2 regions of the Glycomyces sp. MUSA5-2 genome follow, and region 2 is predicted to be linked to the other one. Evidence: riboswitches for the same ligand, from Rfam matches in the RefSeq annotation. Region 2 holds a riboswitch; the other holds the start of a gene.

Region 1 (14,355 bases), on a different contig from region 2:
GGAGGCCGCGGAGTTCCGCAAGAAGAAGACCCAGGAGCTGACCCTCGCCGAGGCCGACCGCCGCGAGCGGGCGCAGAAGGAGGAGGCCGACCGGCACCAGCAGGCCATCGCCACCGCGCAGCGGATCGTCTCGGAGGCCGAGGACCGGCTCGCGCTCGCCGAGGAGCGGGCCCGCTCGTCCGAGAACCGGGCGATCGAGCGCCGCGAAGAGGCCGACCAGCAGGCGAAGGACGCCGTGCAGCGCGCCACCGAGCAGGTCAAGTCCATCAAGGCGGAGTCCGAGACCGAGGCGGCCCGGCTCAGGCGCAGCGCGGCCGAGCGCGCGGCCGAGCGCGTGCAGCCGCTCGCCGAGGAGGTCGCGGCCCTGGAGCGCCAGCGCGACTCCGCGGGCTCGAACCTCACCGACCTGCGCCGCCAGCTCGGCCTGGTGTCGGGCGAGGAGGAGAAGACCTCGCCGTCGCTGTCTGCGCTGTCGTCCTCCTCGGGGGTGTTCGAGTCGGAGTCGGCGCCGCTGCCGATCAACCGGCAGCGCGAGTCGCCCGAGGACCTGGACGCGACCCAGCACCTCCCGAAGGTGCACTAGGGGTTTCACCGAGAACGTTCCACCGCGCGCCGCGGTCGCCGGTGCCGGGCGGGTTTCCCCGCTCGATGCACTGGCCGACCGCGGCGCGGTCCTATATTATAAATAAACTGAACTAATTCGTGGGAGCGTCGCCGTACCGACCGGCCCGCCCCCGCGGAAACCGGTTCCCGCCGCCGAACCCCCGGCGGCGCCGGACCGGACAACTGCACCTCGACCACAGGAGCCCCCGAACCATGCAGCGCCGCATCTCGCTGATCCCGCAACCGCAGCACCTCGTCCTCGCCGACGGCGACCTCGACCTGAGCACGCTCGACGCCATCGCCGCCGACCCCGAGCTGCACCCGCTCGCCTGGCTCCTGTCCGACCTCCTCAACCGCGGCACCGGCCTGCGGCTCGCGGTCGCCGACCCCGCCTCCGAAGGCCGCGTCCTGCGCCTGCGCCTCGACGGCGAACGCCCCGACGACCTCACCACCGCCGCCGAGGCCTACCGCCTCGACGTCACCGCCGACGGCGTCGACCTCGCCGCGGCCCACCCTGCTGGCATCGCCCGCGGCATCGCCACCCTCCGCCAGCTCCTGCCCCCCGACGCGCTCCGCGAGGCCCCCGCCGCCGACCCGGTCGTCCCGCTCGTCGCCGTCGACGACGAGCCGCGCCTGCGCTGGAGAGGCGTCATGATCGACGTGGTCCGGCACTTCCAGCCCAAGGACTTCGTGCTCAAGATGATCGACCGGGCCTGGCTGCACCGGATGAACGTCGTCCACCTCCACCTCACCGACGACCAGGGCTGGCGCTTCGACGTCCCCTCCCGCCCGAAGCTCGCCGAGATCGCCTCGTGGCGCGCCGAGACCAAGATCGGCCACGCCCGCGACGAGGCCGCCGGATACGAGCCGACCCCCCACGGCGGCATCTTCTCCGTCCCCGACCTGCGCGAGATCGCCTCCTACGCGCGCGAGCGCCACATCATGATCGTCCCCGAGGTGAACCTCCCCGGGCACGCCCGCGCCGTCCTCGCCGCCTACCCCGAACTCGGTGCGGGACAGGACAAGCCCGTCTCCCCGACGTTCGGCGTCTTCGAAGAGGTCCTGGAGCCGACCCAGGCGGCCCTCGACTTCGCCCTGGAGGCGTACACCGCGATCGGCGAGGTCTTCGAGGGCCCGTTCGTCCACATCGGCGGCGACGAGGTCCCGATGACCCAGTGGGAGTCCTCCCCGATCGCCCGCGAGCTCATGGAGCGCGAGGGCATGGAGGACGTGCGCGGCGTCCAGGCCTGGTTCACCAAGGCGTTCTGCGACCACCTCGCCGGCATGGGCAAGCGGGTCATCGGCTGGGACGAGATCCTCGACGGCGGCGCCCCCGCCGAAGCCGTGGTCCACGTGTGGCGCAACGAGGCCTACGTCAAGAAGGCCATCGCCGCGGGCCACCTCGTGGTCGCCTCCCCCGAGCCGTACGCGTACTACGACCACTACGAGAGCGACGACCCGGCCGAGCCCCTGCGCATCCACGGCCTGACCACCGTGGACAAGGTCGCCGGCTGGGACCCCGTCCCGGCGGGCGTCGACGGCGAGCGGGTCCTCGGCATCCAGTGCCAGCTGTGGTCGGAGTACCTGCCGACCCCCCGCGACGTCGAGTACTCGGCGTTCCCGCGCCTGTCCGTCCTCGCCGAGGTCGGCTGGACCGGCATGGCCGTGCGCGAGGCCAACCCCGTGCAGGACCGCCTCGCCGACCACCTGGAGCGCCTGCACGCCATGGGCATCGACTACCGGCCGCCCACCGGCCCCGAGCGCTGGCAGCGCGGCGGCACGGGCCGCCGGGCCCGCTACGACTGGACGTTCGAGGAGCACCAGGTCGACTGACCTCGCCCCCGACTGGAATGTGAGAAGCCCTTGCGGGCCGCCGGAGCGGTTCGCAAGGGCTTCTTTACGATGGGGTGGTCCCCGGCGGCGGTGGGGCTATTGCGGGTCAGCAGCAGGGTCAGCAATCGGGAGCGCCCGCGCCGCCGCCGGGGAGTTCGGCGCCCGGCCTCGCGGCCGGTGACGGACGCGGCCGCTAGGGGCGGCCGTACCCGTCGATCGACATGACGTCCATGTCGGCGATCTTGACCACGGTGGTCGAGTTGGGGGCGTGGATGATCTGCCCGTCCCCGATGTAGATCGCCACGTGGCCGAGGTCGTTGTAGAAGATGAGGTCGCCCGGCTGGAGCTCGTCCCGGGAGATGCGCGCCGTCTCGTCCCACTGCATCGCGGTGTTGTGCGAGAGGCTCACGCCGGCGGCGCCCCACGCGCCCTGCGTCAGGCCCGAGCAGTCCCACTCGTCCGGACCCGAAGCGCCGTAGACGTAGTCGTCGCCGAGCTGGTCGTACGCGAACGCGACGACCGCCGAGTCGCCCGAGTAGTCGCCCCAGTCGGGCTCGGGGTTCTCCTCGGCGTACGCGTCGGCGTACTCGTCTTCGAGGGAGTCGATCTCGTCCTCGATCTCCTGCTGCTGCTCCTCGATCTCGCCGAGGATCTCGTCGGCGCTCTCCTGGAGCGCCTCCAGCTCCGCCTGGCGGGTCTCCAGCTCCTCGATCTGCGCGAGGGAGTCCTGGAGCGCCTGGTTCTCGGCGTCGGAGAGGTTCGACAGGTACATGAGCCGGTCGGCGAAGTCCGACGGGTCGCCCGCCAGCACCGAGTTGACCATCGCGAAGTCGCCGCCGGTGTAGGCGGTCGAGGCGATCTCGGCCATCCGGTCCTGCGCGGCGAGGCCCGCGGTCTCCAGCGCCGGGAGCTGCTCCTGGATCTCGGCGATGAGCGCGTTGGCGTCGTCGAGCTCCTCGCGCTTGGCGTTGTAGTCCTCGATGACCTTCTCCAGGTCCGCGTGGCGCGCGTCGATCTCGGCCTGGATCTCCTCGCTCGTCTGCGCGGACGCCTGCGAGGACGTGAACAGGGCCGCCGTCGCGGGGACCAGTGCCGCGGCCACGACGGCGGCGGCGATACGCCGGGTACGCACCAAGGGATGCGCTCCTTCCTCTGGCCGCCTACCGGGTTAGCTGTCGGGTTCGGGCGGAAGGAAGGGTCGCCCTACGCGTGCATGCGATTCACCCCGTCGACCCCTGCACGCGGCCGACTGCTGGTTCCCCGGCTCGAACCCGGCGGGATCCGGGCCGACTCGGCGGTGCCGCGCGGCGGGTGCGGGGTGCCCCCGAGTTTCCGACGCGACGGGTTCACGTTAGAGGCCGATATGAGTCCAGACAAGGCCGGGGGGAGAATTTCTCGCACAATGGCACGGAATACTACGGGCCGCTGCTCAAGGCTGACGAGCAGTTGCCGCAATACCCCGCAGGGGTATACACTGACGACTGGAGGGAAGCGACATGGCTAGCGACGACACCGCGCACGCCCCTGAGGCCGACGACAGCGGAAGCGGGCACGAGCACTACTGGTACCACGGCGACAAGGCCGCGCTCACGCGCCGCCTCAAGCGCATCGAAGGCCAGATCCGCGGCATCCAGCGGATGGTCGACGACGACCAGTACTGCATCGACATCCTGACCCAGATCTCCGCGTCCACCAAGGGGCTCCAGGCCGTCGCCATCAACCTCCTCGAAGGCCACCTGGCCCACTGCGTCGCCGAGGCGCAGACCTCCGGTGACCCGACCGCCGCCGAAGCCAAGGTGAAGGAAGCCTCGGACGCGGTGGCCCGCCTGCTCAGAACCTGACAAGGAGTCCACATGGAAACCGTCTACGTCGTCAAGGGCATGACCTGCGGCCACTGCGCCGGCAGCGTCACGTCCGAACTCACCGCCCTCCCCGGCGTCTCCGGCGTCGACGTCGCCCTCGACACCGGCAAGGTCACCGTCACCAGCGAGGCCGCCCTCGCCGAGGACCAGGTCCGCGAAGCGGTCGACGAGGCCGACTACGAGCTCGTCGGCGTCGCCGAATAAGGACCCGCGCCATAGGCCCTGACCACCCGTTCACCGGGTGTTCAGGGCCTCGCCGTTGCACCCGGCGGGACCCCCTGACGTACAGTCGGTGCATGGCAGTCTCCGATGACGACCGTTCCGTCGAACTCGACGAGGACTTCTCGGTGCTCCCGGACCAGACTTCCGACGACACCGACCGCGGCTGGGGCGAGGCCCCCGCCCCCCGTCGCACCCGGCGCGAACTCTCCGCCCGCGACCTCGACCTCCTCGCCGAGCGCCCCCCGCACTGGTCCTGAGCGGCGGTCCCCGAATGGCCGCCGCCTTCCCGCCCGGCGAACGAGTCGAACTCGTCGCCCGCGCCGTCCTGCTCCGCGCCGGACTCGCCCGCTTCCACGAGGAGCGCCGCGCCAACTGGGACCGCCTCACCGGCGACCGCCGCCCCGCCGTCGACGACCCCGACGCCGTCACCCTCAACACCCAGCCCGGCGCCCGCACCCAGAACGCCGACGACCTCCGCACGCTCGGCGACGCCCTCCGACTCATGGACCGCGTCATCGACCTCCTCGAATCCCCCGCCGAGGACATCGCCGTCGTCGCCTTCGGCCTCGAACAGCTCCAGTCCCGCGTCATCGAACTGGAGGAGTACGCCGACCTCAAAGAACCCGTCGGCCTCCTCCGAGAACTCATCGAAAGCCGCGACGTCTGACCCCTTGGGGCACTGGAGAACTCGCCCACCGCAAACCGCCCGTCTCCCCCACGAGCCGGGCATGCACCCACGAATCAGCACAGAGCGAGTAACCTGTCACTGACCGAACCCCACGGCCAGAACGGACCCGTACAACATGCCCTATACCTCCGACGCCCCGAGGCCCGCCCGTGCCCGGCGCTGACGTCTTCAGCATCGCCCCCGACGAAGTCCACAAATCCGTGGAGATCCTCTTCGACATCGAAGCCGAAGTCGACCGGCAGACCGCCGACCTCGTCGACGACACCGCCGAGACCGCGCAGTCGCTCGCCGACGCCGACCTGGCGATCGGCACCGCGCTCGCCGAGGCCGCCGCATGGTGGAAGTCCGACCGCGCCGGAGGCTTCACCGCCCTGTGCGGCAACACCGGCGAATACCTCGCCGTCTGCGCCGAATCCGCCGTCGAAGTCGACGACTACAACGCGGGCGACTTCGCCTCCCTCGCCGACCACGACCGCTACCCGGGGCGCGCCAACGAGCACGCCTCGTCCCGACCAGACTGGTAGCCGCCGATGAGCGACATGTCCTGGAAAGACCTCCGCGACCTCGAATGCGCGAACCTCCGATACGTCGGCAACCTGTGGACGACCTACGCCACCGCCATGGTCGAGCAGACCGAACGGCTCCGCACCGACGTCGTCGACGGGCACCTCAGCACCGACCATTACGAGTCCGACACCGCGGACCTGGTCCGCGAGCAGATCGGGCTCATCGGCGGCCGCTTCGAGGACGACCTGTCCGACTACGCGACCATCCGCATCGCCACCACCATGCTCGAAGCCGCCGACGCGCTCGCGGCCGAGCAGCTGGAGCTCCGCGAACTCGCCTCCCTCATCGAGGACCACGACTTCGAGATCGAAGGCGGCCCGCACGAATACGAGGTCAACCCGAGCGCCGGCCTCCACCAGGCCATCTGGGTGCAGCTCGACCCGCCCCAGTGGCTGTGCGACCGCATCGGCATGGAGAAGTCCTCCGGCTGGTACGACCTTCTCAGCCAGGCCGAAGCGCTCGGCAGGGTCAAAGACCTGTACGACTCCGCGAACGAGCTGTGCGCGCAGTACCAGGACTGGCTGCGCGCCATCATGTCCCGCGCCCACGACGCCGACGACGACGCGGCCGCCGCGCTTTCCACCATGCGCGAGAACCCGCCCGAACTGCCGCCCCACTTCGGCGCCACCTACGACGACCTCATCGACGACTACAAGACCGCCCTTACCGAGGAGACCGCCGCCGAGATGGAGGCGATCGCCAACGGCCACACCGACATGTCACCGGAACAGGTCAACCAGTGGTGGGAGGACCTCACCGACGCCGAGCGCGAAGCGCTCATCGCCGAACACCCCGAATGGGTCGGCCCCACCGACGGCATCCCCACCGACGCCCGCGACACCGCCAACCGCACCAACCTCGACAACGAGATCGACAGCCTCGACGACCAGATCGCCGCCATCGAAGCCCAGCTCGCCGGAGCCCGCGGCTACGACGAAGGCGAGTCGGTGGACTACAACGCGCTCCAAGCAGAACTCGCCGAACTGCAGCGGGACCGCGACGACCTTGCCTCCCTGCATGACAGGATCACCGACGACGAAGGGAATCCCGCCTCGTACTACGAGACCGGGCAGCCCTACTACCTCCTCGGATTCGGCACGGAAGGCAGCGGCCAGGCCATCGTGTCCATCGGCAACCCCGACACCGCTGACAATGTCAACGCCTACGTACCGGGCACGACCGCAGATCTCGGCGGCGCGTCAGGCGGTCTCATGGGCCGCACCGAGACTATGGCCTACGACGCCTGGCGAATGGCACCGGAAGAAGCGACCGCGACAGTCCTCTGGCTTGGGTACGACGCACCCGACTCGGTCATGCCGGAAGCGACGCAGAGCGAATGGGCCGAAGGCGCCGCCGAGGACTTGGAGTCCTTCACCCAGGGCATCCGCGCCACTGCCGAGGATGAACCCTCGAATCTCACCCTGACAGGTCACTCCTACGGAACCACCGTCATCGGAACGGCGGCGGCCAGTGAAGGCGTGGAAGCCGACAACCTGGTCCTCGTAGCCTCCCCAGGGGTCAGCGTCGACACCGCTGACGCCCTCGGCGTAGGGGCGGGCAACGTCTACGCGACCACGAACACCCTCGATGTAATCAATTGGGGTGCGGTACACGGCATGGATCCGAACGACGAGGCATTCGGAGCGAACAGCTTCCACAGCGACTTCGGAAGGGCCACCGACAACAACCACAGCACCTACTGGAACGACACCAACCAGACCGGCCGCACCACGATGGCGGAGATCATCACTGGATCCGGGAGCTGACATCCATGACGACGACAGAACGCGGGATCGTGCATCCCGCACTGCGAGCGGCTGCAACGGCGGCGACCGCCGTGCTGGCGCTCGCCGCATGTTCCGATCCAGGAGACGATGTGAATCAACCCCCGCAAAGCGAGTACACCCAGGCCGAGGCGTACGCCCCGATGGAAACCGCCGCTTCGGAAGCCGCCGCGGCCCTTCCGGGTTTCCCCGGATTCCACCGCAGAAGTTGGGCCGAACTCCCGTGCAGCCACGACGGCATCGACGACCCCGAACACACGACCGTCGAAATCCGCTACGAGTTCTCCATCGAGGATTCCGGAACCGACAGTGTCCGCAGTGAGTACGTCGACGTCCTGCGCGACCTCTGGACCGGGCAGGGAAACGAAGTCACCGAGGACTCCCAGACGACCCGAGGAGAACGCCTCGACCGCGAACTCGTGGCCGTCCGCGACGACGGGATCAACCTCTGGTACTCCGTCACCGGCATCGTTGTGCTGTTTATCCAGTCCGGCTGCGTTCCGGTCAGCGATCCGAGCGAGATCGAATACATCCCTCCGGTCGGCGGGATCGAGCCCGGGAGCGAGAACGACCTCGTCGGCGACTACTTCCCCGACGGCATCCCCACGGACCAGGCGGCCGCCGTCGACCCGTTCGCGGACGCCCAGGCGATCGGCGCGCTCGTCCCCTTCACGCCGCCGGAATCGTACGAAGACCTGCTGTGAGCGCCGACCGTCGCCCGTGGAAGGTCGTGGTCGCGGCCGTGATCCTTCAGATCCCCTGGCCGGTCACGATCATCGGCGGATACAACCAGACCCGGTGCGGACCGGACGCGGAAGTGGAATGCATGGCGTTCCAGCCCCCGTTCGCCCTGTTCGCGTTCCTGACGGTCTTGTGGCTCGCGGCCGTCCTATGGCCTTCGGCCGCACTGTGGACGGGAAGCAACACCGCCCGCAGATTCCTGGTCGTGTTCAACGGCGCGGGCCTCGTCGTATTCGGCGGACTCCTGCTGAAGGCCCTCCCGTTCTTCGCGATCTGGCTCGCGCTCTGGGGACTCCCGCTGCTCGTCGCGATCGCGCTGCTCCTGCATCCCGCCTCTAAAGCCTGGTGCGAGCGGCCCTGAACGCGAACAGGCCCGGACCCTGGGGAGGGAGGCTCCCCCTGGTCCGGGCCCGGTGCGCCCCGGAGGGCGCGTGTCGAGCAGGGTCTTAGCCCTTGACGGCGCCGCCGGTGAGGCCCGAGACGATGTAGCGCTGCAGGCTCATGAAGACCGCGACCGTGAGGATCGAGGTCAGGAGCGTGCCCGCCGCGAAGATGCCGAAGTACGAGGCGGGCGAGTTGTCGGCCGTCAAGGTCTTGAGGCCCACCGCGAGGGTCATCTCCGGGCGGTCGGTGAGGAACAGCGACGCCAGGATGAAGTCGTTCATCGTGCCCACGAACGCGAGGATCCCCGAGATCGCGATGATCGGCGCCGCGAGCGGCAGGATCATCCCGAAGAAGATCTGCGCGTGCGAAGCGCCGTCGATCGTCGCCGCCTCGTCGAGCTCCTTCGGGATCGTGTCGAAGAAGCCCTTCATGAGCCACGTCGAGACGCCGAGCGCGCCGCCCATGTACACGAGCATCAGCCCGAGCTTCGTGTTCAGGCCCGCCACCGGGTAGAACTCCCCGATCGCGCCGAAGATCAGGTACAGCGCCACCACCGACAGGAACGCCGGGAACATCTGGATCAGCAGCAGGAACAGCAGCATCGGCCGCCGCCCCCGGAACCGGAACCGGCTGAACGCGTACGCCGCAAGGGAGGAGATGAGGATCGAGATGAACGCCGCCGGGACGGCGATCATCAGCGAGTTCGCGAACCACGACGCGAACGGGATGTTCGGGTCCGAGAACAAGCGGTCGAAGGACACCAGCGAGAAGTCCGTGGGAAGCAGGCTCGTCGCCGACAGCGTCCCCTTCGGGTTGAACGCCGCCGACACCACGTACAGGATCGGCACGAGCCCGAACACCAGGACCGCCACGGCCACGAGGTGCCGCCATCCGAACTCGGCGATCCAGCCCGGCCGCTTGCGCCGCTTCACAGTCGCCATCAGTACACGTCCTCCTGGCTGCGGGTGGTCCGGAACATGACCGCCGAGATCGTGGCGACGATCAGGAAGATGAACACGCTGACCGCGCTGGCGAAGCCGTAGTCGGCGGTGGTGGCGCCGAACGCCTGCCGGAACGCGTACGTGATGAGCAGGTCGGTGCCGCCGACCGACTCGCCGGCGGGGAACGGGTTGCCGCCGCTGAGCAGCTGGATCGCGTTGAAGTTGTTGAAGTTGAACGCGAACGACGAGATCAGCAGCGGCGTGAGCGCGATGAGCAGCAGCGGCAGCGTGATCTTGCGGAACGCCGTCACGCCCGTCGCGCCGTCGATCTTCGCGGCCTCAAGGGAGTCGGTCGGGAGCGCCTGGAGCGCGCCGAGGGAGATGAGGAACATGTACGGCCAGCCGAGCCACGTGTTCGCGATGAGGACCATCGCGCGGGCGGCCCACGTCTCGCCGTACCAGTTGACGCTCAGCCCGAACAGCTCGTTGACGAGCCCGTAGTCGCGGTTGAACATCTGCGCCCACACCAGCAGCATCGCGAACGACGGCATGGCGTACGGCAGGATCATGAGCGTCCGGTACACCTTGGTGCCGCGCATCGACGGCTTGTTCAGGGCCATGGCGGTGCCGAGGCCGATCACGAAGGTGAACAGGACGGACCCGGCCGCGAACATGACGTTCCAGGCGAAGACGCCGAGGAACGGCCCGCGGATGTCCGGGTCGGTGATGACGGACAGGTAGTTGTCGAAGCCGATGTTGACGCGCCAGCCGACGAGCGCGGCCTGACCGTCCTCGGTGAGGAAGCTGCCCTCCTCGTTGTCGGCGTACCAGACGGTGCCCGTGGCCGAGTCGGTGATGCAGTCGCAGCCCTCGTCGTACGAGCGCGTCGAGGTGCCCTCGAACGCCGACAGGCCCTGCACCTTGATGCCGGTCTCGGGCCCGGTGGGGACGGCCAGCTCGGCGAGCTCGGCCTGCCGCTCGTTGAGTTCGGCGAGGTCCCACACGGTGTAGCCGGGGGCGGCGGTGATCGCGCCGGAGGCGTCGACCGTCGCGCCGTCGAGCTCGGTGAGGCCCTCTTCCGTTCCCGCCCAGGTGGACCCGTCGGCGGTGTCCGTGAGCAGGAGGGTGAGCTCCCCGGAGGCGGACTCGCCGACGGCGAGCCGGTAGTTCGCGCCGCCGGGGGTCTGCTGGACGCCCGCGGCGATGATCGCCTCGATCGCGCCGTCCTTGTCGGTCCGGTGCCCGTCCCCGTAGTTGGAGAACGAGGTCCCGGCGGTCATGACGACCGGCGCGATCTGGAACGCGATGAGCAGGAGCGTCCCGGGGACGAGGTACTTGAGGGGGATGGACCGGCGCTGGAGGTAGGTGTAGAAGACGATCGCGACGACGGCCGCCTCGACGGCCAGGCCCCACCAGGCCCGGGCGCCGATGAGCGGCAGCGCCGCCCAGACGGCCAGCGCGGCCACCGCCGCGAGCACCGCGATCTTGGTGATCTGGCCTGCGGCGGTGGTGGATCCGGCCGTCTGGGCACGTTGGTCGAGCACTGCTGCGCGTTCCTTCGCTCGGGGACTGGCCGGGGCCGCTACGCGCCGACGGCGTCGCGGATGGTCTGCGCGGCGGTCGCGGCCGCGTCGGCGCCCGGCGTGGTGCCGTCGATGGCGTCGGCCTCGGCGCGGCCGAAGGGCTCCCAGACGGAGTCCATGGCGGGGATGTTCGGCATGGGGACGGCGTTCTCGCCCGCGGCGGCGAAGCCCTGCGCGTCGGCGTTGCCCTCGGCGTAGGACTCGGCGGCGGCGGTGAGCGCGGGGAGGCGGCCGCCCGCTTCGGCGAGTTTGAGCTGGAGGTCCTCGGTGAGGACGTAGTTGGTGACGAACTCCTGCGCGAACACGGCGTTCTTGGCGCCGGAGGCGACGTAGAAGCCCTGGACGCCGAGGAACGGCGAGGCGGGGCCCTGGCCTTCGAAGCCGGGGATGGCGGTGACCTCGTATTCGAGGCCCGCGCCCTGGACGTCGGTGAGGGCCCAGGGGCCGGAGATCATGAACGCGGTCTTGCCGTCGACGAAGAACGGGATGACGTTGGAGGCGTCGAAGGTGGTCTTGAGGACGCCCGAGGCGCCGAGCTCGGCGAACTTCTCGAACGCGGCGACGCCGCCGGGGGAGTCGACGCCGACGTCGCTCGGGTCGAGGTTGCCCGCGCCGTCGTCCTTGAACAGGTAGCCGCCCATGGAGGCGAACAGCGGGTAGGCGCTGTAGGCGTTGCCGTCGACGCCGACCTCCATGGTGAGGACCTCGTCGGTGCCCGCGGCCTGGCCGGCGGTGACGAGCTCCTCGAAGGTGGCGGGCGCTTCGGGGGCGAGCGCGGTGTTGCGGATGAGGCCCAGGTTCTCCAGGGCGTAGGCGACGCCGTAGAGGTTGCCGTCGACGGTGAATGCCTTGACGGCGGTCTCGTTGAGGGCGGACTGCTGGTCGGCGGTGAGGGTGATGGGGGCGACGGCGCCGGCGGCGGCGTACTGCCCGGCCCAGTCGTGGGCGCCCACGACGATGTCGGGGCCCTGGCCCTGCTCGGCGGCGGTGAGGAAGTCCTGCCGGAGGGTGTCGACGTGCTCTTCGACGGTGACCTTCACGCCGACGGTGGTCTCGAAGTCCTTGACGAACTCCTTGAGCACGGGGGTGCGGGTCTCGTCGGCCCAGATGACGAGCTCGCCGGAGAACTCCGTGCCGGTGGCCGAGCCGCTGTCGGAGTCGTCGCCGCAGGCGGCGGCCGCACCGAGGGCGGCGGCGGAGACGGCGGTGATACCCAGGGTCCTTCTGCGCATGTCTTCTTTTCTCCTCATTGAGGGGCCCCGGGGCGGGGGCCGCTGGTGCGGGACTCGCGTCCCGGCGTCCTACGACATTAGCAAGATGTTTCAGAATCAGGAAAGCCTTGCAACCAAACTGTTGCCAACTTTCAGATAGGCTAGTCTGTCATCATGCGGCTTCGACTCTCTGACATCGCCCGGCAGGCCGGGGTCAGTGAGGCAACGGTGTCCCGGGTGCTCAACGACAAGCCCGGGGTCGGTCAGCAGACCCGACAGTCCGTCCTCACTGCCCTCGACGTGCTCGGCTATGAACGCCCCCAGGCCCTGCGCAAGCACGCCATCGGCCTGATCGGCCTGGTCGTGCCCGAACTGGAGAACCCGATCTTCCCGCTCTACGCGCAGACGATCTCCAACGTCCTGGCCGGTTCGGGGTACACCCCGGTGCTGTGCACGCAGACCCCCGGCGGGGTCTCGGAGGACGAGTTCGTGGAGATGCTCCGCGAGCGGGCCGTCGCCGGGATCATCTTCGTCTCAGGCTTGCACGCGGACACGGCCGCGAGCACCGAACGCTACCAAGAGCTCAAGGACAAGCGGCTCCCGGTGGCCTTCGTCACCGGCCACCCCGAGGGCGTGGAGGCCGCCTCGTTCTCCTGCGACGACACCGTCGCGGCCCGCATCGCGGTCGAGCACCTGGCCGGCCTGGGCCACAAGCGGATCGGCCTGGTCTCGGGCCCGGACCGGTACTGGCCGGTGCGCCGCAAGATCTCCGGCTATCGCGCCGCCATGCAGCACGTCGGCCCCGAGCTCATCGAGCTGACCCTCTTCGGCGAGCAGGGCGGGCACGCCGCCGCGTCGCGCCTCATCGACCGCGGCGCGACCGCCGTGGTCTGCGGCTCGGACATGATGGCGCTCGGCGCGATCCGCGCCGCCGAGGAGCGCGGCCTCAACGTCCCGCAAGACTTTTCAGTCGTGGGCTACGACGACTCGCCGCTCATCGCCCACACCAACCCCCCGCTCACGACCGTGCGGCAGCCGGTGCGCGACATCGCCACCGCCGCCGCGCGGGCCCTGCTCGACGAGATCGCCGGGCAGCCCACCCCGTCGTCGGAATACCTGTTCCGGCCCGAACTGGTCGTACGCGGGTCCACCGGTGCGGCACCCCGAGAAGACTGAAAGGGAATCCCCCCGATGAGTGAACACTGGTGGCGCGACGCGGTCATCTACCAGGTGTACCCGCGCTCCTTCGCCGACGCGGACGGCGACGGCATGGGCGATCTGGAGGGCATCCGCTCCCGGATCCCCTACCTCGCGGCGCTCGGCGTCGACGCCGTGTGGCTGTCGCCGTGCTTCGCCTCGCCCCAGAAGGACGCGGGCTACGACGTGTCCGACTACCGCCGCATCGACCCGCGCTTCGGCGACCTCGACGACTTCGACCGGATGCTCGCCGACGCGCACGCCGCGGGCATCCGCCTCATCGTGGACCTCGTCCCCAACCACACCTCCTCGGAGCACGCGTGGTTCCAGGCCGCGCTCGCTGCGGCACCCGGCTCGCCGGAGCGAGAGCGCTACCACTTCCGCGACGTCGTCGATCCCGAGGTGCCGCCGAACAACTGGCAGTCGATCTTCGGCGGCCCGGCGTGGACGAAGACCGCTGACGGCAAGCAGTGGTACCTGCACCTGTTCGACGCCTCGCAGCCGGACCTGAACTGGGACAACCCGGAGGTCCACGCCGAGTTCCAGTCGGTGCTGCGGTTCTGGCTCGACCGGGGCGTGGACGGCTTCCGCATCGACGTCGCGCACGGCATGGTCAAGGCCGCGGGCCTCCCGGACACCGGCGGCGACGGCACGATCGAGATGATCGGCACGACGCAGGCCCCGTTCTTCGACCAGGACGGCGTGCACGACATCTACCGCTCGTGGCGCCCGATCATCG
Region 2 (14,355 bases):
CTGCCGCTCCAGAAGCGCCTGCCGAAGCTCAAGGGCTTCAAGCCGCACAACAAGCTCGTCTACCAGGTCGTCAACCTCGACCGCCTCGTGGAGCTCTTCCCCGAGGGCGGCCAGGTCGGCCCCGAGCAGCTGATCGAGGTGGGCGTCCTCAACAAGAAGGAGCTCATCAAGGTCCTCGGCTCCGGCGAGCTCGAAGGCGTCAAGTTCGACCTGTCGGCGCACGCCTTCTCCGCTTCCGCCACCACCAAGGTCGCCGCCGCCGGCGGCTCGACCACCGTGGTGGACAAGAAGACCGGCGAGGCGCTCGCCGAGTAGGGCGGACGTACAACTGATCTGCGCAAACGGGCCGGAGGGAACTCCGGCCCGTTTCGTCATGCTGAGTGCCGAATACTCTGCGTCCGAATGCGCCTGCTAGGCTCCCTTGGCGAGGTCCACCGTCTTCCTCGGGCGCGTGACCCTCCCCACTACGAACTTCACACGCCCACTGGTAACGAAAGGTGTTGCACCGCAACACCATGGGCCCCGCCAGGGGGTCTTGTTCAGGAGGAACCGCATTGCTCTCCGCCTTCATCAGCGCGTTTCGGACCCCGGATCTGCGCAAGAAGATCCTGTTCACCCTGATGATCATCGGTCTGTACCGACTGGGTGCGCAGATGCCGAGCCCCGGCATCGACTATGCCGCGGTGCAGTCCTGCCTGAACATCCAGCCGACCGATGAAGCCGGCGTCTTCGGCCTCCTGAACCTGTTCACCGGTGGAGCGCTCCTCCAGCTCTCGGTCTTCGCACTCGGCGTGATGCCGTACATCACCGCGTCGATCATCATGCAGCTCTTGACGGTCGTGATCCCCAGGCTGGAGCAGCTCCGCAAGGAGGGCCAGCCCGGCCAGGTCAAGATCACCCAGTACACCCGGTACCTGACGCTCGGCCTCGCCCTGCTCCAGGCCTCCGGGTACATCGCTCTGGCGCGGTCGGGGATCCTGTTCCAGACCGAGTGCCCGAGCCCGATCCTGCCGGACCTGTCGGCCACCGACGCGAACATCCCCTACTGGATGTCCGTCATCGTCGTCGTCGCGGTCATGGTCGCGGGCTCCGCGATGATCATGTGGTTCGGCGAGCAGATCACCGAGCGCGGCGTCGGCAACGGCATGAGCCTGCTGATCTTCGCGTCGATCGCCGCCCAGATGCCCGGCCAGTTCTGGTCCCTCCAGGAGTCCGAGGGCTGGTTCATGTTCGCGGTCATCGTGGGCCTGTGCATCGCGATCATGGTGGCGGTCATCTTCATCGAGCAGTCGCAGCGGCGCATCCCGGTGCAGTACGCCAAGAAGATGGTCGGGCGCCGCATGTACGGCGGCACCTCCACGTACATCCCGCTCAAGGTCAACCAGGCCGGCGTCGTCCCCGTCATCTTCGGCTCGTCGCTGCTGTACATCCCGACGCTGTTCCGCCAGCTCAACCAGAACAGCGACGCCTCGTGGGTCCAGTTCATCGACCGGTACCTGCTCAACCAGGGCTCGTGGGTCTACATCACGCTGTACGCGTTCCTCATCATCTTCTTCACGTACTTCTACGTGTCGATCACCTTCAAGGTCGACGACGTCGCCGAGAACATGAAGAAGGCCGGCGGGTTCATCCCGGGCGTGCGGCCCGGCAACCCGACCGCGACCTACTTGCAGCGAGTCCTGTCACGCCTGACCTTCCCGGGCTCGCTCTATCTGGCCGCGATCGCTATCCTTCCCAATCTGGCCATCATCGCGTTCGGTAACCAGCAGCTGTTCGCTCAGTTCGCGTTCGGCGGCACCTCGGTGCTGATCATGGTGGGCGTCGGCCTGGAGTCGGTCAAGCAGATCGAGTCCCAGCTGATGCAGCGCCACTACGAGGGCTTCCTGCGCTGACGCAGGACTGACCTCGGTGCCACAGCGCGGCCGCCCAGGCCGCGCTATCGGCACGCTCGGCGAACGCCAGGTCGCCGAGGATCGGCAGCACGACACGGGAGGAACTTCTTTGCGACTGGTACTCGTAGGCCCGCCCGGGGCCGGCAAGGGCACCCAGGCGGAGATCATCGCCGAACGCCTCGGCATCCCCAAGATCTCCACCGGCGACATCTTCCGCGCCAACGTCTCCGGCGGCACCCCGCTGGGCCTCAAGGCCAAGGAGTACATGGACGCAGGGGACCTCGTCCCCGACGAGGTCACCAACGAGATGGTGGCCGACCGCCTCGCGCAGGACGACGCCGCCGACGGCTTCCTCCTCGACGGCTACCCCCGCAACACCGAGCAGGCGAAGGTCCTCGACGGCATCCTCAAGGCCGCCGGGACCGTCCTCGACACCGCGCTCGAACTGGTCGCCAGCGACGACGAGGTCGTGCGGCGCCTGTCGGGCCGCCGCGTCTCCAAGTCCACCGGCAAGGTCTACCACCTGGAGTTCGACCCGCCCGCGGACCCGGACTCCGACGACCTCTACCAGCGGTCGGACGACCAGCCGGAGACCATCAAGAACCGCCTCAAGGTCTACGCGGAGCAGACCGCGCCGCTCGTGGGCTACTACGAGGAGCAGGGCAAGCTCGTGCGGATCGACGCGATCGGCGAGGTCGCCGAGGTGACCGAGCGGGCCCTCGCCGCCATCGGCGCCGCGGAGTAGCCGCGTGTTCCGCCGTCGCGACCGGATCCAGTACAAGACCCCGGAGCAGATCCGCAAGATGCGGGCCGCCGGCCTCGTCGTCGCCGAGGTCCACCAGGCCATGCGCGAGTCCGCGGGCCCCGGCGTCTCGACGGCGGAACTCGACCGCATCGCCGAGCAGGTCATCCGCTCCTCCGGGGCGGTCCCCTCGTTCAAGGGCTACGACATCGGCTTCGGGCCCTACCCCGCCTCGATCTGCTCGTCGGTGAACGAGCAGGTCGTCCACGCCATCCCGTCCGAGGACGCCGTGCTCAAGGCCGGGGACCTGCTGTCGGTCGACGTCGGCGCGATCGTCGACGGCTGGCACGGGGACGCGGCGATCACCATCGAGGTCGGCGAGGTCGCCCCCGAGCTGCGGGCGCTGCGCGAGGCGTGCGAAGCGTCCATGTGGGCCGGGATCCGGGCCGCGGCGACGTCGAAGCGCCTCGGCGGGATCTCGCACGCGATCGAGCACTCCGTGGAGCACTCGGGCGAGTACGGGATCGTCACCGGCTTCGGCGGGCACGGCATCGGCACCGAGATGCACCAGGACCCGCACATCCTCAACTACGGCCGCCCGAACGAGGGCCCGAAGCTCCGCCCGGGCATGGCCCTGGCGATCGAGCCGATGGTCACCCTCGGCTCGCCCGACACCGCGGAGCTGGAGGACGGCTGGACCATCGTCACCGACGACGGCTCCGTCGCCGCCCACACCGAGCACACCATCGCGCTGTGCGAGGACGGCGTGTGGGTCCTGACGGCCCCCGACGGCGGCGTCGAACAACTGGGCGAACTCGCTGCGAGCGCGGCTCGCGGTGAATAGGACTCCGATGCCATAATGGCCTCGTGACCGAAGACCACGGCAAGCTGCGCATCTCGAACGCCGACCGCGACGAGGCTATCGCGCAGCTCCGCGCGGCCCTGGACGAAGGGCGCATCGACCTCGGAGAGTTCGACGAGCGGTCCCTGGCCGCCTACAGCGCCAAGACCAACGCCGAGCTCGACCTCATCTTCGAGGACCTCCCCGGCGGCCGCCCGAAGGTCGGCGAGGTCGTCCCGGCCGCCGAGGCGCCCGCCGCCGCGCCCGCGGCCCGGCCCGAGCGCCGCGAGAGCTGGATCAGGCGCGTGCCCGCGCTGCGCGGCCTGGTCACCGTGGGCGCGATCTGCACCGCCGTCTGGGCCGCGACCTGGATCGGCTCGGGGGAGCCGGGCTACTTCTGGCCGATCTGGCCCATCCTGGGCCTCGGCATCGCCACGGTCGTCCAGGTGGTCAACCTCGGGTTCGGCGACGACGACGAAGACGGGGACGACGACGAGGACCGCCGCGACCGGGGCCACCGCCACGGCCACCACGGCGGCCACCACGGCCGCACCTCCCACTGACGCCCCCGGCAGCCCCTGCGAACACCCATCCCAAGGAGCCCCCACATGTCCTCCCTCGAACGGTACGGCGACCGCACGATGCGGATCGGCAACCCCGAGCGCGGCGCCCTGACGGAGATCCTCCGCGCGGCGGTCGACCAGGGGTACATCGACCTCGACGAGTACGAGAAGCGCGTCGACGTGCTCCTCGCGGCCCAGACCGTGGGCGACGCCGAGGCGGTCCTCGCGGACCTGCCCGCGTACCAGCGGATCCTCGACTCCCAGGAGCCCGAGAAGCTCGGCACGCCCGACTGGATCAAGTGGCTGTGGTTCGGGTTCTCGATCCCGATCGGCATCAACGTCGGCGTGTGGGCGGTCGTGGAGGCCCTCACGGACGGCCCGATCTACTTCTGGCCCATCTGGGTCATCGTCCCGATGGCCGTCATCGGCACGGCCCTGACGTTCGCCGAGCGCCTCATCATCCGGCCCGCCGAGGAGCGCAAGCGCCGGGAGCGCCTGCGCCGCAAGCGGAACCGCTGACAAGACAAGCGAAAAGCCCCGCAGCGCGAGCCGCGGGGCTTTTTCAGATGGGGTGATCGACGGGACTTGAACCCGCGACCTCCTGGACCACAACCAAGCGTTCTACCAGCTGAACTACGACCACCATCGGGCTTCAACAAGGAAGCCGGGGACAATAATAGCCACCCGCATGCGCGTGATGTCAACGGGGTTGGGTGTCCGCGGTCTCACCCGGCGACTCGACCAGGGCCGCGGCGGCGGCCTTCGCCTCCTCGCTCGTGGGCCCGGGCAGCGGCACGAACACGGTGCGGCGGTAGTACTCCAGCTCCTGCACGCTCTCCTTGATGTCGGCGAGCGCGCGGTGGGCGAGGCCCTTCGGCGGCTGGTTGTAGTACACGCGCGGGTACCAGCGCCGCGAGAGCTCCTTGATGGAGGACACGTCGATCATGCGGTAGTGCAGGTGCGCGTCGAGCTTGGGCATGTACTTGGTGATGAACGTGCGGTCGGTGGCGATGGAGTTGCCGCACAGGGGGGCGGTGCGCGCCTCGGGGACGAAGCGCTTGACGTACTCCAGGACCTGGTCCTCGGCCTCGGCGAGGCTGATCCGCGAGGCCCGCACCTCGTCGGTGAGGCCGGACTTGGCGTGCATGTCGGCCACGAACGCGCCCATGTTCCCCAGCACGGCCTCGTCGCACGCGATCACGATGTCGATGCCGTCGTCCAGGGGGGTCAGGTCCGGTCCGGTGACGAGCACGGCGATTTCGATGAGGGCTTCGGCGTCCGGGTCGAGACCGGTCATCTCGCAGTCGACCCACACAAGGCGTTCTTCTGTCACCCGGCCAACTCTACGCGCCGCCGGTCACGGGCGTGATCTTCGAGTCACGGGCTCGGAAGCGGCCCGCGGCGGCCCGGGGAGGCGCAGACTGAGAGGAACGAGGGGTGCTCGGAATCCGACATCAACAGCTGAGAATGGTGTTGCTTGTCACCGCTACCGTCCGCTATGGTGCGGATATCAGAGCGTCGCCGCCTTCCCGGCCGGAAACCGAGTGATTCGGGCCGCAAAGAGATGATCTCTCAACTTTTTCAAGGTAAGGCGCGTGTACCCCTAGAGATTGAAGGTTTGCGATGAAGCAGGCCGGAGACGATACCGTGACCAGGAATCGGATCGCCCCACCGCGACGCCGGTGAGGTGATCTCCGTCTCAGAGGCATCATGAACGATCCCCGCGCCCGTCCCAGTGACAGGAGCCGTGAACCGAGCATAGCCCGCGAGACCGGACGACGGGATTGCGCGAACGCCCGCAAGGGCACCCGTTCGCATCAGTTTCGTAACCGTGGCGCATCGAACACCGGGGCACGGAATTCCACGCAACGAAGCGGTCGTTGTAACTGGTACACCGTTCACGCGGTGTCGGGGGACGAGGAAGCTGGAGGAGACCTTGAGCGTGGATACTACTGACACACCCACCCTCACCACCCAAGAGGTCGCTGAGGAACGAGACCTTGTAGGCGTTTACCTGCACGAGATCTCGAAGACGCCGCTGCTCGACGCCGCCGCCGAGGTGGACTTGGCGAAGGCGGTCGAAGCGGGTCTGTTCGCGAAGCACCTGCTCGGTGAAGGGGAGACCTTCGGCGGCGCCTCCGAGAAGGAGCTCGGCCGCCTGATCGAGGACGGCGCGCGCGCGAAGGAGCAGTTCATCAAGGCGAACCTGCGGCTGGTCGTGTCGATCGCCCGCCGGTACGTCCGCTCCGGGATGCCCATGCTCGACCTGATCCAGGAGGGCAACACCGGCCTGGTCCGCGCGGTCGAGAAGTTCGACTACGCGCGCGGCTTCAAGTTCTCGACCTACGCCACGTGGTGGATCCGCCAGGCCATCAGCCGGGCGATCGCCCAGCAGGAGCGCACCGTGCGCCTGCCGGTGCACCTGGTCGAGGACGTCAACCGGATGCGCAACGTCACCCGCCAGCTCACCCGCGAGCTCGGCGGCGACCCCGAACCCGACCAGGTGGCCGCCGCGCTCGGCGTCACGGTCGAGCGGGTCAATGAGCTCATCCGCTGGAGCCAGGACACCGTCTCGCTCGACACGCCGATCGGCGACGACGGCGACACCAACCTCGGCGACCTGGTCGCCGACTCCGACGAGCCCAGCCCCGAGGACGTCGTCCTCGCCGGGATGGAGCGGCAGCGGATCGAGATGATGCTCAACCACCTCGACGAGCGCTCGGCCGGCATCGTCAAGGCCCGCTACGGCCTCGAAGACGGCCGCGAGCACTCGCTCACCGAGGTCGCGCACCGGTTCCACCTGTCGCGCGAACGCATCCGCCAACTGGAGATCCAGGCGCTCGCGCGCCTCAAGGAGCTCGCCAACGACCAGGTCATGGCCGAGGCGGCTTGAAGGCGTAAGCGCTGAGACGACGGCGGAGGGCCGGGGCGAAAGCCCCGGCCCTCCGTCTTGCCCTGCGGCCTCACGGCGCGGGTCAGACCCGGCGGTAGCCGTCGATCGACATGCCCATGTCGAGGTCGGAGATCTTCACGACGTCGCCCGGCTTGGGCGCGTGGATGACCTGGCCGTCGCCGATGTAGATCGCCATGTGGTTCTGGCCGTTGTAGAAGACCAGGTCGCCCGGCTTCAGGTCGTCGCGGCCGATCGCGGAGGTCTCGTCCCAGATCGCCCACGTCGAGTGGGTCAGGGAGATCCCCGAGACGCCGTAGGCGCCCGTGACCAGGCCCGAGCAGTCCCAGGTGTCGGGGCCGGCCGCGCCGAACACGTACGACTCGCCGAGCTGGTCCTTCGCGAACTGGACGGCGGCGGTCGCGGCGTCGGCGCTGTACTCGGCCGTCGAACCGGACGAGGAAGAGGAGGAGGACGACGAGGACTCGCTCTCGGCCTCCGCGGCGGCGGCCTCGGCCTCGGCCGCGGCGGCCTCGTCGTAGGCGGCCTGGGCCTCCTCGATCTGCGCGTCGAGCCCGTCGACCTCGGTCGTGAGGTCGGCGATCTGCGCGGTGAGCGTCTCGCTGGTCTCGGTGGCCTCCTGGGCCTCGGCGTACTTGTCGCTCTGCTCCTGCGCGTACTCGACGAGCGAGGAGACCTTCGCGCCGAGCTCGTCGTCGGCGGACTCGACCGCGGCGGTGACGTAGGTGAGCTGGACGTCGGAGGAGCCGTAGTCGGCGGCCGCGGCGTCGATGACGGCCTGTGCGGCGGCGAGGTCGGTCTGGAGTCCGGTGATGGTGGCGGCGGTGGTGTCGCGCTCGGTTTCGAGGTCCTCCAGGTGGTCCTGGATCTCGGAGGCGGACGCGGCGTCGTAGTCGATGTCGTCGGCCGCGTGGGCGCGGCTGCCCGCGAACGCCGTCACGAGCCCGACGGTGGCGACGGTGACGCCGGTGTAGGCGGCGACGCGGCGGAGGATCGCGCTCGCGCGCGAACGATGGTCGATGTCTGTGCAGGTCTGAGCCACCGGGTGGCCTTTCTTCCTCGGCCGCCTACCGGGTTAGCTGTCGGGTTCGGGCAGGGAAGGTGCCCTACCCGCCGTAGGGTCTCGGCGGGATTCACCCCTGCGCCGTCGCTGTGCTCGTTCGAGCAGCGGGGGGAACGGCGCGGCTGGGTCCCCGGCCCGCGCTGCGGTGTATCGCCCTGCACCGGGAGGAACGGGCGTCATGCGCTGCGCGGCTCGGCGGTCCGGACGGGTGGGTCTCTGGGGGAGCCCTGAGGACCCGACCGGAACAGCCGCCGACGCTAGTCCAGGGTGACCCGCATCGCCAAGTCCTGTGTGAGCGTCTTCACCGATCGAGACCGGACAGTCGTGACGCGACGGGAGACAGGGCCACTATCCTGCGGCTTTATTGTCCGAACGGCCGACCTCGGGCTGGACCGTCCGCCCGGACGGTTCAGAAGCTCCGGAGGGACTTCGGCGGGGGCGGGGATTTGATCGCGGTGGCGTCGGTGGCCGGGGGCGCGCCCGCGATGTACTCCCGCAGTTCGGTGCCTTCCACGACGCGGCAGGGGAAGGCGGCGCCCGCGCAGCGGCGGCGCAGCTGGGCGATCGGGAGTTCCGCGCCCGAGGCCGCGGCCACGACATTGCCGAAGCGTCGGCCGCGCAGCACCGCGGGTTCGGCCATGACCGCCACGTGCGGCCACACCTCCTGCATCGCCGCGAGCGCGGGCTTCAGGAACTTCATCTGGCCGCCGTCGCAGAGGTTCACCGCGTAATGCCCGCCCGGGCGCAGGACCCGGTTCGCGCCGTGGAGGAACTCGGTGCTCGTGACGTGCGCGGGCACCCGCGCGCCGTCGTACACGTCGGTGATGACGAGCTCGTAGCTCGCGTCGGGCGCCGACTCGATCGCCTCGCGCGCGTCGGTGCGGCGGATCTTCACCTTGACGCCGCGGGGGAGCGGGGCCTCGGCCCGGACGAGTTCGATGAGCTCCTCGTTCGTCTCGACCGCCTGCTGGTACGAGCCGGGCCGGGTCGCCGCCACGTAGCGCGCCATCGCCAGCCCGCCCGCGCCGAGGTGGAGGACCCGCAGCGGCCGCTTCCGCTCGGCGGCGGCGTCGACGAGGTACGCGATGCGCTGCATGTACTCCGCGTCCAGGTAGGACGGGTCGTCGAGGTCGATCGTCGCCTGGACGACCTCGTCGTAGACGAGGTGGAGCAGGTTCGGGCGGCCGGGGTCGCGGTCGAAACGGAGGGCGTCAGGCATGGCGGGGCCGTTCGGGTTCGGGGAGCACGTCCTAGATTGTGCCCGAAGGGCCCTGGCTCGCCTGCGTGCGCGCCGACGCGGCGATGTGCGCGATCCGCCGCAGCGCCGCGAACACCGTCTCGCCGAGGACCGTCGCGGTGACCGCCTGCTCGACGTCGACGCCTTCGATCTTCGTGGCCTCCGCGATCGCCTCCATGTCGGCCGAGGCGAGGGCCGCCGCCGCGTCCGCGTAGTGCCCCAGCACCTCCTGCGGGTCGGGATTCCCCAAGCGGTAGAACGCGGTCAGGGCCGTGACCATCGCGTCGCGGTACATGGGCGGCGCCACCTCGGCCCAGCCGTACTCGTTCAGCAGCTGGTCGACCGTGCGCTCCGCGGCCTCCGTCGTCCCTTCGCTGGCGAGGGAGAACGTCGGGTCGCGGTGGGTCGCCGCAAGCGTCGCGCCGAGGGCCTGGAAGGCCGACTCCGGGTGGCGCGCAAGCACAGTGAGCACCTCGCCGATCTGCGCCACCGAGAGGCCCGCGGTCTCGGAGAGGGCCCGGATCAGCGTCAGCCGGTGCACGTGCTCGGGCCCGTACTCGACGGTGTTGCCCTCGCCGTGCGCGCCCGCCTGGAGGAGGTGCTCCCGCAGGTAGTACTTGATCGTCGCGGCCGGGACGCCCGTCCGCTCCGACAGCTCGCCGATGCGCATACGAGGGAGTCTATGACGGAAAGCGCGCCCGCGTTACCGTTGAGCCGCGGCCGGATCCCCTGCCCGAATCCACCCCACCGGAAAGGCGTTGGTCCCATGAGCGACCTTCGGACGGCCCTCCTCGAAGAGCTCCGCGAGATCGCGGCGGGGCCGGTGCCCGCGTTCGACCCGGCGCTCGCCGACGACTTCGCCGCGACCGGCCGCCGCCTGCCCTACGAGGTGCAGTACTTCGCGCGCCGCCGCCACCTCGCCGCGCTCGCCATCACCGGGGACGGGGCCGCGCTCTCCTCCCTGGTCAAGGACGTCTGCCAGGAGCGGTCCTGGGCCCTGCCCGCGCACTGGGGCGAGGACTTCGACCCGCGCACCTGCGTCGACCTGTTCGCGTGCGAGACCGCGCAGACCCTCGCCGAGATCCTGCGGCTGCGCGAGGACGTCGAGGGCGCCGAGCAGGTCGAGGCCGAGATCCGCGAGCGCGTGCTCGACCCGTTCTTCGAGTCGGAGTTCCCGTTCTGGTGGGAGCTGCGCATCTCCAACTGGACCGCCGTGTGCGCGGGCGCCGCCGGGCTCGCGGCCCTCGCGCTCGGGTACGACACCGACGTCATCCGCGGCCGGGTCCTGCCCGCGCTCCAGAGCTACCTGTTCTCGTTCGGGCCCGACGGCGGCTGCGTCGAGGGCGTCTACTACTGGATCTACGGCTTCGGGTACTTCACGTACTTCGCGGAGGCCTGGCGCGAGGCCACCGGCGAGGACCTCCTCGAAGGCAACGAGGCCATCGCCGCGTTCCCGGCCCGCGCCCAGCTCTACCCCGGCTCGTTCGCCACCTTCGGCGACACCGACGCCGACCCGCTCCTGCCCGCGGGCCTGCTCACCCGCCTCCACGACCGGCTCGGCGCGGACCTGCCCGCCGCCGACCGGCCCCAGACCTTCGCTGAGGACGAGTGCGCGCGCTGGGCCCCGCTCACCCGCACCCTCGAATGGGGCCGCCCCCTCCCCGAGGAGATCGCGCCCGCCCGCACCCTCCTGCCCGAGGTCGGCTGGTTCGTCGAGCGCCGCCAGCTCGGGCGCCGCATGTGGGCCCTCGCCGTCAAGGGCGGCTACAACGAGGAGCCCCACAACCACCTTGACCTCGGCTCGTTCATCATCGCCGTCGACGGCGAGCAGCTCCTGTGCGACGCCGGGGCCGGGGAGTACACCGCCGCGTACTTCGGCGACGAGCGCTACGAGCAGGTCCACCCCTCGGCCGCGTGGCACTCCGTGCCCACCGTCGAGGGCGCCGCGCAGCAGCCCGGCGAGGATTCGCGCGCCGAGCTCGTCGACGGGCCCGAGGGCCTGGAGGTGTACGTCGACGCGTACGGCGACGGCGCGCTCATCCGCAAGTTCTCCTGGACCGACGACGGGATCTCGCTGCGCGACTTCGGACCCGAGCTCACAGAGACGTTCGTCAGCCGCATCAGGCCCGAGCTCGAAGGCGACCGCGCCGTCTGGACCGGCGAGCGCGGCACCCTCATCCTCCACGGCGTCAACCCCGAGGACGCGGTGGTCGACTCGGTCGACACCGCCGACCACCGCGGCGTCGCCGACCGCCTATGGGCGCTCCGCTTCGGCCTCCCCGCCGAGCCCTCGCGCCTCCGCTTCGAGCTGCTCTAGGAGCCCGTCGGCCTTGAGGCGCCGGCGCGCGGCCGCGATCGCCTCCTTCGTGTGCTCGAACAGCCGCCCCTGCTGCCACAGCGGCTCCAGGACCCCCAGGGCCGCAAGGGGTTTCGCATGGACCGGCTCCAGCCCCGAGAGGTACACGGCGATGCCGCGGTGCTCCAGGCGCTTGATCGCGTCGGCGAGGACCGTCGCCCCCGAAGCATCCATCGTGGACACCCGGCTCATGCGGAGCACGACCACCCGCACGTCCGCCACGTCCAAGAGCTGGAGCAGGAACCGGTGCGCCGCCGCGAAGAACAGCGGCCCTTCCAGCCGGTACGCCACGATGTGCTCGTGGAGCAGCGCCGCCTCCTCGTCGTGGTGGTCGCCGTGGTCGATCGGCTCCTCCTCCACCGACACCGACCGCGAGATCCGGCCCAGCGCCAGCAGCCCCGCCAGCGCGATCCCTATCGCCACCGCCCACACCAGGTTGAGCACCACCGTCGCGCCGAGGGTGAGCCACATGACCGCCGCGTCGGCGCGCGTCGACCGCGCCAGCGCCAGCATCGACCCGACCTCGATCATCCGGATCGACGTCGCGATGAGCACGCCCGCGAGCGCCGCGAGCGGGATGTGCGCGACCAGCGGCGCCAGCGCCAGCATCATGACCGCCAGCACCAGCGCGTGGGAGAGCGACGCGAGGCGCCCGGCCGCGCCGGACCTGACGTTCACCGCAGTCCGCGCGAGCGCCCCCGAGGACGGCATGCCGCCGAAGAACGGCGTCACCAGGTTCGCCACGCCCTGCCCGAGGAGCTCCCGGTCCGGATTGTGGTGCCTGCCGACGGTCATGTTGTCGGCGACGGTGGCCGACAGGAGCGATTCGAGTGCGCACAGGGCGCAGATCGCCACGGCCGCGGCCACGAGCTGCGGGGCCTCCGCGGCGAACGCGAGAAACCCGGCCTCCGGGGCCGGGATCGTGCGCGGCAGCGACCCGATGACGGCGACGTCCAGGTCCGCGAACCAGACCGCGGCGGTCGCGGCAACGACCGCGAGCAGCGGCGTGGGGATCTGCGAGTGCAGGCGCGAGCCGAGGAGGATCGCGGCGACCACCCCGGCGGCGACGCCGACCGGCGCCCAGTCCGGGCGCACCGCGAACGCGTGGAGCGAATCCCATGCGCCCGTGAGCATGTGCTCGTTTTGCGGTGGCATCCCCAGGGCTGAAGGCAGCTGCTGGACGGCGATGACGATCGCGACCCCGGCGGTGAAGCCCTCGACCACGGGGACGGGCACGTACCGCGCGTACCGGCCCGCGCCGGTCAGCGCGAGCGCCACGAGCATGAGCCCGGCCATGACCCCCACGAGCATGACGCCGGTGTGCGAGTGGGTGGCCGCGAGCGGCACGAGCACGACCGCCATCGTCCCGGTCGGGCCGGTGACCTGGAGGTTCGAGCCGCCGAGGAGCGCGGCGACGACCCCGGCGATGATGGAGGTGATGAGGCCCGCGAAGGCCCCCAGACCCGAGGCGATCCCGAACCCCAGCGCGAGCGGCAGGGCGACGACCGCGACGGTGAGCCCGGCGAGGAGGTCGGTGTGCCAGTGGCGGCCGAGGTGCTGGAAGTCGGACCGTTCGGGAAACAGCTGTCGGAATCGTCGGCGTTTCGTGGCAGTTGTCTCTCGTATCGTGGTCATGAGCGTATTGTCCCGTCCGGTGGTACGGGAGGACGCCTCCAACGCGCCGGGGCGGCGCCCGCTTCGCTTGCTGCCGTAGGATCGCGACCGTGCGTGAGAGAGGTCTGGAGACCGCGGTCCGGGTCGGCGGCGCGGTCGTCGCAGTGGCCGCGGCGGCCCTCGCCGCCCTGATCGAATCGTTCCTCGTCCCGACCTACTGGGACGGGATCGCCGTCCCGCTCGCCGGGGCGCTCGCGTTCGCCGGGAACTGGGCGCTCGCCGCGCTGGCGGTGTGGTGGACGGGGACGCGGTGGGGCGCGCTGCTCACGGCGCTCGCGTGGTTCGCGGTGGTCCTGACCGCCTCGATGCCGACGTCGGCGGGGTCGCTCGTCATCACCAGCGGCTTCAACGGCTACGCGCTGCTCCTGGCCGGTACCGCCGGGATCGCCGTCGCGCTGTGGCGGTATTTTCGTCCCAGACCGAGCAAAGCCCCCTCTGCCCCGAAGGAGTCCCGACCGTGACCCTCCTCAGCCGCCTCCTGATGCCGCACTGGCCGTCGATCTACGGCTTCGCGCTGGGCCTGATCGCCGCGAACCTCGCGGGCCGGATCGCCTCGAACGTGTGGGGCGAGGGCACTGCGATCGGCGACCTCGTGGGCCTGTACACGTTCGGCGCGATGTCCGCCGTCGCGATCGCGGCGGGGATCTGGTGGGGCGTGCGGCGCCGCCGCCAGGAGATCACCGGCGAGCTGCTCGTGATCTTCCTGGTCGCGACCCTGTTCGCCGTCCTCGTCAACCCGCTCATCGCGCGCGTGGACTACCCGAACCTCCAGGGCGTGTTCTCGCAGATCCCGATCTACTTCGCGCTGCTGGCCCTGTCGGGCTGGGTGGGGTTCCTCATCGTGATGGCCCTCGGCGTCGACCGCTACGGCCGCGAGCTGAAGGCCACGAAGATCGCGTTCGAGCGCAAGGCGAGCCCGTCGAAGAAGGCCGCCGCCGCTAAGGCCTGACCCGGTACCCGTACCGGTAGCGCTCGGCGTACCCGAGCCGCTCGTACATCGCGATCGCGGGCGCGTTGTCGGCCTCCACCTGGAGGGCGGCGCGCGCCGCGTCCGTCTCCGCGCCCCACGCTTCGAG

Evidence for each region. Region 2 has a riboswitch for cyclic di-AMP ahead of WA640_RS02990 (C40 family peptidase). Riboswitches for the same ligand answer to the same signal wherever they lie in the genome.
Region 1: another riboswitch for cyclic di-AMP. It lies ahead of WA640_RS18870 (C40 family peptidase); the one in region 2 lies ahead of WA640_RS02990 (C40 family peptidase).

The regions. Positions count from the first base shown of each region.
Region 1 is NZ_JBAGKG010000005.1:530,821-545,175, forward strand. It holds gene WA640_RS18860 (hypothetical protein) at 1-583, shown strand, start outside; gene WA640_RS18865 (beta-N-acetylhexosaminidase) at 817-2,436, shown strand; gene WA640_RS18870 (C40 family peptidase) at 2,630-3,568, opposite strand; cyclic di-AMP (ydaO/yuaA leader) riboswitch at 3,578-3,723, opposite strand; gene WA640_RS18875 (metal-sensitive transcriptional regulator) at 3,933-4,277, shown strand; gene WA640_RS18880 (heavy-metal-associated domain-containing protein) at 4,290-4,502, shown strand; gene WA640_RS18885 (hypothetical protein) at 4,595-4,777, shown strand; gene WA640_RS18890 (hypothetical protein) at 4,792-5,187, shown strand; gene WA640_RS18895 (hypothetical protein) at 5,358-5,732, shown strand; gene WA640_RS18900 (alpha/beta hydrolase) at 5,748-7,541, shown strand; gene WA640_RS18905 (hypothetical protein) at 7,652-8,263, shown strand; gene WA640_RS18910 (hypothetical protein) at 8,260-8,661, shown strand; gene WA640_RS18915 (sugar ABC transporter permease) at 8,747-9,625, opposite strand; gene WA640_RS18920 (ABC transporter permease subunit) at 9,625-11,169, opposite strand; gene WA640_RS18925 (sugar ABC transporter substrate-binding protein) at 11,208-12,440, opposite strand; gene WA640_RS18930 (LacI family DNA-binding transcriptional regulator) at 12,594-13,595, shown strand; gene WA640_RS18935 (glycoside hydrolase family 13 protein) at 13,611-14,355, shown strand, end outside.
Region 2 is NZ_JBAGKG010000001.1:623,369-637,723, reverse strand. It holds gene rplO (50S ribosomal protein L15) at 1-315, shown strand, start outside; gene secY (preprotein translocase subunit SecY) at 555-1,892, shown strand; gene WA640_RS03025 (adenylate kinase) at 2,002-2,637, shown strand; gene map (type I methionyl aminopeptidase) at 2,642-3,478, shown strand; gene WA640_RS03015 (DUF1707 SHOCT-like domain-containing protein) at 3,502-4,038, shown strand; gene WA640_RS03010 (DUF1707 SHOCT-like domain-containing protein) at 4,084-4,557, shown strand; tRNA gene WA640_RS03005 (tRNA-His) at 4,606-4,681, opposite strand; gene orn (oligoribonuclease) at 4,739-5,371, opposite strand; gene WA640_RS02995 (sigma-70 family RNA polymerase sigma factor) at 5,981-6,931, shown strand; gene WA640_RS02990 (C40 family peptidase) at 7,014-7,991, opposite strand; cyclic di-AMP (ydaO/yuaA leader) riboswitch at 7,999-8,170, opposite strand; gene WA640_RS02985 (spermidine synthase) at 8,422-9,231, opposite strand; gene WA640_RS02980 (MerR family transcriptional regulator) at 9,263-9,919, opposite strand; gene WA640_RS02975 (heparinase II/III domain-containing protein) at 10,016-11,566, shown strand; gene WA640_RS02970 (SulP family inorganic anion transporter) at 11,504-13,240, opposite strand; gene WA640_RS02965 (hypothetical protein) at 13,330-13,740, shown strand; gene WA640_RS02960 (hypothetical protein) at 13,737-14,228, shown strand; gene WA640_RS02955 (GNAT family N-acetyltransferase) at 14,218-14,355, opposite strand, start outside.